Regions from separate parts of the Variovorax arabinosiphilus genome, predicted to be linked through region 2. Evidence: predicted binding sites of a transcription regulator. Region 2 holds the regulator's gene; the other holds the start of a gene.
What was found. The regulator LexA, encoded in region 2, represses DNA repair genes until DNA is damaged. The targets are predictions, from matches to a motif close to ACTGTATNNNNATACAGT.
Positions count from the first base shown of each region.

Region 1: the regulator LexA is predicted to act here: its motif matches at 1,886-1,903, upstream of imuA (translesion DNA synthesis-associated protein ImuA).

Region 1 covers NZ_JASZYB010000001.1:549,718-553,904, forward strand. The annotation lists gene QTH86_RS02610 (LacI family DNA-binding transcriptional regulator) at 11-1,042, opposite strand; gene QTH86_RS02615 (hypothetical protein) at 1,322-1,495, shown strand; gene QTH86_RS02620 (hypothetical protein) at 1,508-1,726, opposite strand; gene imuA (translesion DNA synthesis-associated protein ImuA) at 1,921-2,742, shown strand; gene QTH86_RS02630 (Y-family DNA polymerase) at 2,711-4,105, shown strand; gene QTH86_RS02635 (error-prone DNA polymerase) at 4,098-4,187, shown strand, end outside.
Region 2 covers NZ_JASZYB010000001.1:1,000,188-1,004,374, forward strand. The annotation lists gene QTH86_RS04845 (AraC family transcriptional regulator) at 1-596, opposite strand, end outside; gene QTH86_RS04850 (asparaginase) at 653-1,645, opposite strand; gene lexA (transcriptional repressor LexA) at 1,716-2,390, shown strand; gene QTH86_RS04860 (hypothetical protein) at 2,502-2,864, shown strand; gene QTH86_RS04865 (D-2-hydroxyacid dehydrogenase family protein) at 2,984-3,991, shown strand; gene QTH86_RS04870 (type IV pilus assembly protein FimV) at 4,008-4,187, opposite strand, start outside.

The sequences.
Region 1 (4,187 bases), 450 kb from region 2:
CGGGCGCGCGTCAGACGCTGTCGCGTTCGATCAGCGAGAAGCCCAGGTCGATGACCTTCTGTGCGACCTCGACCCCCTTGGCGCGCTCGACGATGAAGCGCGCCGCCTGCCGCCCGATGGCCGTGCCGTCGATGCGCACGGTCGTGATGGCGGGGTGCGCATGTTGCGCGAAGGCGAGGTCGCCGAAGCCCATCACGCCCAGGTCGTCCGGCACGCGCAGGCCGCGCGCATGCGCCTCGGTGATCACGCCATGGGCCAGCGCGTCGGAGCTGCAGACCAGCACGTCGGTCTCCGGATGCGCCCTGAGCAACTCGGCCAGCGCGCTGCGGCCGCTGCCCAGCGTGGTGGGGGCCGGCACGGTGTGCACCGCCACCTTCTGCACGCCCAGGCTCATCATCGTCTGCTCGAAGCCGGCGCGCCGCAGGTCGGCGCGCTGGTCGTCGCCGGTGACGACCGCGGGGTGGCGGTAGCCCTTGCCATGCAGGAAGCGCGCGATGGCGGCGCCGACCTTCTCGTGCGAGAAGCCAACCAGCATGTCGACCGGCGTAGGCGTCAGGTCCCAGGTCTCGACCACCGGGATGCCCGAGGCGAGCAGGCGGCGGCGGCCTTCGGCCGAATGCATGATGCCGGTGAGCACGATGCCGTCGGGCCGGCGGCCGATGATGGCGTCGATCAGCGCGTCCTCGCGCGAGTGGTGGTAGCCGCTCTGGCCGAGCATCAGCTGGTAGCCGGCCTCGTCGAGGGCCTCGGTCAGCGCCTGGATGGTTTCGAGGAACACCGGGCCGGCGATGGTGGGCACCAGCGCTGCGACCAGCCGGCTGCGGTTCGACGCCAGGCCGCCTGCCAGGCGGTTGGGCACGTAGCCGGTGCGCTCGACCGCCGCACGCACTTTCTCGCGCGTGTCCGGCGACACCAGGTCGGGCGTGTTGAGTGCGCGCGAGACGGTGATGGTCGAGACGCCCGCCAGCTTGGACACGTCGCTGAGCGTGATGCCGCCGCTGCCGCGCCGGGCCGCACGGCCGGGAACAATCTGTTGGATCACGAAAGGAACACTCTGGAGGTTGGCGTAAGAGAAGGGCGCCAGCGTGGCGTTTCATTATCTCCAGTGTCGCCCGCCGACCTGCTCGGTGCGTGGACGCTTGAGCGCCGTGCCGCACGCGGTCGCGGAGGACGTTCGGGCGTGAAAGGTCGCCTTGCGTAACGAAAGGCGGCTGCTCTAGAACCTTCGGGCTACTTTTGCAAGGCTCCCTTCGGGAATTCGAGAATGGTGCTTTCCCTTGGGTGCATCCCCCGAATCCAGGCCGTCGCTGCATCATGGTCCATGACCAAGCTTTTCCTTTATGCGCTCAGCATGGGCGTGTCCGCGGCGCTTGTCCGGTATGTGGGACCGGCTGCACTTCTTGCGGTGTTCGCGCTCTGCGGCTGCACCTTCCTCTTTTCGACGGGCGCGGTGTGCGAATCGTCGGAGACGGACAGCGACCACGGGTTTGCGTGAACAGGTGAGTTCTCAGGACCGCCAGAACTGAAACAGCGACCGCTTGGGCGGGCGCTGCGGGGCCTCGGCGGGCACGCGGACCGACATCGTTCGGGCCGACCGGCGCCGCAATTCGACCTCGTGCTCATGGGCGTGGCCCCGGGCATGGAGGCTGCCTCTCATCGCTTCGGAACGCCATCTTCTCGCACGGCTGAAAAGTTCGTCATCGGAGAGGTCGGCCAGTACGGTCATGGCTCGATTCTGGCGATCTCGCCCGCCAGCACCTGTGAAAGATTGCACGCTCGGCGGCGACGGGTGACGAAAGGAACGAGCACGCGCCGGCCTGCACTCCGGCGAGTCCGCTGAGCGGACATGCGCTGTCACCAGAAAGGCATTGCCCATCGGCAGAATACTGTATAAAAATACAGTTAACAGTCGATTCCGCCATGGGCCAGCCTTCCCTTTCCTCGTCCCTCTCGTCTTTTTCCTTTGCTTCCGCCCGACACAAGGTCTGGCGCGGCGACGAACTGGGCGCGGCCGACACGCAGGTGGAAGCCACCGGTCATCCGGCGCTCGACGCCGAACTGCCCGGCGGCGGCTGGCCGGTGGGTGCCATGACCGAGCTGCTGCAGGACCGGCCGGAGGCGCATGTCTGGCCCTTGCTGCTGCCTGCGCTGGCCCGAGCCGTGGCCATGCGCGGTGGACCGGTGGTGCTGATCGGTGCGCCGCACGAGCCTTTCGGGCCCGCCTTGGTGGCCGGTGGGTTGCCCCTGGAGGCGCTCCTGTGGGTGCGCAGTGAGGCATCGGCGGCCCGGATGTGGGCCTGCGAACAGGCCTTGCGCTGTGCCGACGTGGCGGCCGTCATGGCCTGGCTGCCGCAAGCGCGGGTGGGCGAGTTGCGCCGCCTGCAACTGGCGGCCGCGCAGCACGAGGCGCTGCTGTTCGTGATGCGGCCCGAGGCCGTGGCGCAGTCGGCCTCGCCGGCACGGCTGCGCCTGCAACTGGTGGCGGCCGACGGCGGGCAGATGGACGTGCACCTGCTCAAGCGACGCGGCCCACCGCTCGCGCAGCCGCTGAGCTTGCCGGCCCGCAGCGAACGCATGGTGGCGCTGCTGACGGCCAGCCAGTGGCGGCGCCAGCGTCGCGAGCGGCAGAACGCCATCCAGATCCCCCCTGTCCAGGGCGCGACCGTCGTGCGCCTCGATGTGCGCAGCAGGCGCAGAGAGGAGGGCACCCATGCAGTGGATCGCCTTGCGGTGGCGGCCTGAAGACGATGCGGCCGTGCCTTCTTCCGACAGCGCTGCGCCCGTCCGGCCCGCCCCCGAACTGCCGCTGTCCCTCGAGGCCCTGGGTTGGTGGGCATTGCGCTACACGCCGCGCGTGGCCTGGCTCGACGAGGCGCTGGTGCTCGAGGTCTCGGCCTGCGAACGGCTGTGGGGCGGGCGTCAGGGATTGATGCGGCTGATGGTCACCGACAACCCGGTGCCGCACAGCCGCCTCCAGAAAGTCGAAGGCGCCACCAGCCTGGTCGCGCTGGCACGGCTGCGCCTGTTCGCGCTCGGCCAGCAACCGCCGGTCGACATCCCGGCGGCCTTGCCGCTGCACACGCTGACGGCCGCGCGCGAACATCTCGACGTGCTGGCGCGCATGGGTTGTCGCACCTGGGGCGACGTGGCAGCGCTGCCGCGCGGCGGGTTGTCGCGGCGCTTCGGCGCAGCGCTGCGCGAGGCGCTCGACAGGGCCTGGGGCCTGCGCCCCGAGCGTCACACCTGGCTCACGCTGCCCGATGCCTTCGAGCAGAAGCTGGAGCTGCCCGCCCTGGCCGAAAACGCGCATGAGTTGATGTGGTCGGCCAACCGGCTGCTGGCGGCGCTGCAGGTGTGGCTGCGCGTACGCCAGCGCGGCGTGCTGGCGCTGGAACTGGAATGGACGCTCGACCTCAAGCGCTACAACGGCGTGAACCTGCCGCCGCACCAGCACATCACCGTGCGTACCGCCGAGCCCACGCAGGACATGGCGCACCTGCGCCGCCTGATGAGCGAGCGGCTCGCGCTCACGCAGCTGGCCGCGCCCGCGAGCTGGCTGCGCCTGCGTTCCCTCGAAACCACGCCCTGGGCCGGCGCCAGCACCAGCTTCCTGCCCGAGGACAACCGCAAGGGCGACAAGCTGCACGAGCTGGTCGAGCGGCTCAGCGCCCGGCTGGGCGCGCGCGAGGTGCTGGTGCCGGTGGCGCAGGCCGACCACCGGCCCGAAGGCATGCAGGGCTGGCGGCCGGCGCTGCGCAAGGGGGGGGCGCCGGTGACGCCGAAACCCGCCACGTCCGCGGACACGATGGCCCGGCAACCCGATGCGCTGTTTCCGCCCTGGCTGCTGCGCGAGCCCCTGCCCCTGGAGATGCGCGACGGCCATCCGTGGTACCAGGGGCGCCTCTGCAGCCTGGTCGGCCCGCAGCGGCTCGAAGCCGGCTGGTGGAACGACGGCAGTGACGACGAAGGCGGCCGCCCGGCGGTGCGCGATTACTACATCGCCGAGAGCCCCGAAGCGGGGCTGGTGTGGGTCTTCCGCGAACGGCCATCGCGCTGCTTTTCGTCCGGCGAGGTGCGCTGGTTCCTGCAGGGGCTCTATGCCTGAACTGACCGACAAGCAGATCCAGGCGCGGCAGTCTGCGCGGCTGCATTCGCTGCCCCCGAGGCCACCCACGCCGGTGCGTGGT
Region 2 (4,187 bases):
GCCATCTGTTCGAGGGTCAACCGTTCCGTGAAGGCGTCGCGCAGCAGTTCCAGCACCGGCGCTAGGACGCGAGCCTCCGCAGGTGCCGGCAGCACGCGCTGCCCGGGCTGTGCGTGGTTCTGGAAGAGCGTTCCGAAGCTGTGAACGAACAGCTCCTGCTGCCGCAGGGGGTCGCACGGTGCGCTGTTTCCATCGAGGGCGCGATGGAGTTCCAGAAAGCTGGCGATGAGCGCTTCATCGCAAACAGTGTTCGACCCGAAGTACCGGGTGTGATCGATCCCCAGGGTGGTCATCAGGTGCCGGATGCCCGGCTCGGCCAGATAGAAGGACCGGTACCGCCAACGGGCGCTGCCGCCCATGCGACCCGAATGGGGTTCGGCCGGGTTGAACACGAGGAGCGCTTGTGGATGGGCCATGCCCGTTCGGCCGCGGCTCTTGAATTCCGAGCCTCCGGCTTCGGTCAGCGCGATCACGAAGGAATGGTGCACGTGCGGCGCATAGTCGTGCGTCGTGAAGTCCGCGTGCAGCATGTCCATGCCCGGCAGGTCGGGAACGTGCCAGTAGCGTGAGGTATTCAGAGGGTCCAGCTTGGCCAAACAAAAACCTCCGTGGGGATCGGTCGCGGCAGCGCTTCCCGCTCAGCACGCAGTCGTCAGTGCGCGCGTGCCACCAGCAACTCCAGGATCAGCGCGACGCGCGCCTTCACCGGCGTGAGCGCACCGGCGTCGCGAATCGCCGCGCCGGAGGTGCCCACGATGCGTCCCTGTGCGCAACGCGTGGCGCGCAACACCGCGATGCCCGCCGCCTGTGCGCGCAGGGCCGCGGTCTCGATCGTGTGGTGCAGCGTGCCATTGCCCGTCGCCGCCAGCACGAGGCCGTCGACCGCGTGGGCACCGCCGGACCGCCGTGCCTGCACGAGCGCATCGATGAGCAGCCCCTGCGCGCCTGCGTGGCTGGTCAGGATCTCGACCCGTGGCCACGCAAACGGTTCGGTCGCGATGACGGCGTCGAGGCGTGCCGCCGAAGCGCCCTGCGGCTCGGGCCACGCACGGAGCGCACGGAGGGCGCCCTCCTCCATATAGCCCAGCGGCCCGGCGTCGCCCGAATCGAAGGCGTCCAAGCGGTAGGTGTGCACCTTCTGCACGTCGAGCGACCGATGGACCGCGCCGGCGCAGACCACTGTCACGCCCGTCGCGCCCGGCCAGGCCGCGAGGCTGATCGCGTCGCGCAGGTTCTGCGGGCCATCGGGCACCAGTGCACTCGCCGGCCGCATCGCGCAGGTGAGCACCACCGGCTTGACGGGGCTCAGCACGGACTGCAGGAAGAACGCGGTTTCCTCCAGCGTGTCGGTGCCGTGCGTGATGACGAGGCCACCCACATCGTCGCGCGCCAGCGCCTCGGCGCAGCGGGCTGCGAGCGCCTGCCAGACCTCGAAGTCCATGTCCTTGCTGTCCAGCTGCGCGACCTGCTCGGCCCACACCGGCAGGCCCGGCGGCGGATCGAGCCCCTGCAGCAGGACATCGACACCGACCTCGCCTGCCGTGTAGCCGACGTTGTCGGCGGCGGACGCCGCCCGTCCGGCGATCGTGCCGCCCGTGCCCAGGACCAGCACGCCGAGCGCGCCCGGGTTGCTTTTGTTCACCATGTCTTGCAAAGTCCAGGAAACTGTTTAAAAATACAGGTACTGGATATGCAACCAGCACCAAGGAGTTCACATGCAGTTCGCCGTCAAGCTTACCGCCCGTCAGCAGCAGATTCTGGACTTGATCCGCAGCACCATCGCGCAGACCGGTGCGCCGCCGACGCGTGCCGAAATCGCGGCCGAACTGGGCTTCAAATCGGCCAATGCGGCGGAAGAACACCTGCAGGCGCTGGCACGCAAGGGCGCGATCGAACTGCTCAGCGGCACCTCCCGCGGCATTCGGCTCAAGGGCGACGCGCTGCGTTCGCTCAACGAGTCGCGCGACAACCAGTTCTCGCTCTCGCTGCCGGGCATGGCCCAGCTGGCGTTGCCGCTGGTGGGCCGCGTGGCGGCGGGTTCGCCGATCCTCGCGCAGGAGCATGTGGACCAGACCTACTACGTCGAGAACACCTTGTTCCAGCATCAGCCGGACTACCTGCTCAAGGTGCGCGGCATGTCGATGCGCGATGCCGGCATCATGGACGGCGACCTGCTGGCCGTTCAGTCGACCAAGGAAGCGCGCAACGGCCAGATCGTGGTCGCGCGCCTGGGCGACGAAGTGACCGTCAAGCGCCTCAAACGCAACAAGCAGGTGATCGAGCTGCATGCCGAGAACCCCGACTACCCGACCATCGTGGTCCAGCCCGGCGAGCCCTTCGAGATCGAAGGCCTGGCCGTCGGGCTGATCCGCAACACCATGTTGATGTAACGCATCGCAAGGGCTGCGACAGGTGGCGGGCGTATGGCAATCAGGCCATCACCCTGGCGCAGTCCCATCAAGCAATCCTGCCTGTGTTCAACCTCTGACCTTGGAGTTCGCATGGGAATCGTTCTGCTCACTTTCGTCGATCTGCTCACCCCGCTGCAGTCGCTCGCCCACCGCTGGATGCCGGAGCGCCGCGTGCGCCGCGACGTCAGTTTCGACGCCCACGCCGACCTGCGCTATGTGGCCGTACGACCAGCCTGCGCGCAGCGCGCTGGCACCACCACCCCGGGGCACGCGCATCCACCGGTGGCGGCGCGTCCGCTGCGCGTGGTCCGCACGGTCGACGCGCAACAGCCGGACCGGCGCGCCGGCCGTGTCGTGATCTCCGGCCGGATGGCGGACGTGTGTGCCGAACTCGACCGCCTCGCGGCACTCGAGGCGGCCGACACCGTGCGCGGCGCGCGTCCGCTGCACTGACCCGCATTCGGGCGCGCACCTGCAAGCGCGCCCTGCAGAGGCCTTGATCTCTGGCATGTGGCGCGCACCACGGCGCGCCGCTGCGGGCTTTCGCACGGCGCGAGGCACAATGGCACGCCATGAACATTGTGATCCTCGACGACTACCAGGACGCGGTGCGCAAGTTGCAATGCGCCGCCAAACTCGATGCCTACGCGGCGAAGGTCTATACCAACACGGTCAAGGGCATCGGCCAACTGTCGGTGCGCTTGAAAGACGCCGACGTGATCGTCCTGATCCGCGAGCGCAGCCAGATTTCCCGCCAGCTGATCGAGAAGCTGCCCAAGCTCAAGCTCATTTCCCAGACCGGCCGGGTCGGCAAGCACATCGACGTCACCGCCTGCACCGAACAGGGCATCGCGGTGGCCGAGGGCAGCGGCTCGCCGCTTGCGCCGGCCGAGCTGACGTGGGCGCTGATCATGGCGGCGATGCGGCGGCTTCCGCAGTACATCAGCAACCTCAAGCACGGCGCGTGGCAGCAGTCCGGCCTCAAGTCGGCCTCGATGCCGCCGAACTTCGGACTGGGCTCGGTGCTCAAGGGCAAGACGCTGTGCATCTGGGGTTACGGCCGCATCGGGCAGCTGGTGGCGCGCTACGGCCAGGCCTTCGGCATGCAGGTGGTGATCTGGGGCCGCGAACAGAGCCGTGACCTCGCCCGGTCCGACGGCTTCCAGGTCGCGCCGAGCCGCGAGGCCTTCTTCGCCGCCGCCGACGTCCTCACGGTGCATCTGCGCATGAACGACGACACGCGCGGCATCGTCACGCTGGAAGACCTGTCGCGAATGAAGCCGACCGCCCTGTTCGTGAACACCTCGCGTGCCGAGCTGGTCGAGCCCGACGCCCTTCTGGCCGCCCTCAACCGTGGCCGGCCCGGGATCGCGGCGATCGACGTGTTCGAAAGCGAACCGCCCTTGCAGGGTCACGCGCTGCTGCGTCTGGAGAACTGCATCTGCACGCCGCACATCGGCTATGTCGAGCAGGACAGCTACGAGATGTACTTCGGCCAGGCCTTCGACAACGTGGTGAGCTTCATCAAGGGCAATCCCACCAACATCGTGAACCCCGGCGCCCTGCAGGTTCGACGCTGAGGGCGTCGCTGCGGCTTTAACGCCGACGGCGCGGCCGGGGCGCGATCTCGGCCTCGATGGCCGGATCGAACAGCTCCAGATCGAGCCGCAATTCGGGCAGCGGCATGTCGTCGGTGGTCGGCGGCGAGGACGGGCGCTTCTCCAGCTCGAGTTCCGCCGGCAGGGTTTCGAGCGTCTCGAGCGAGGTGTTGTCGAA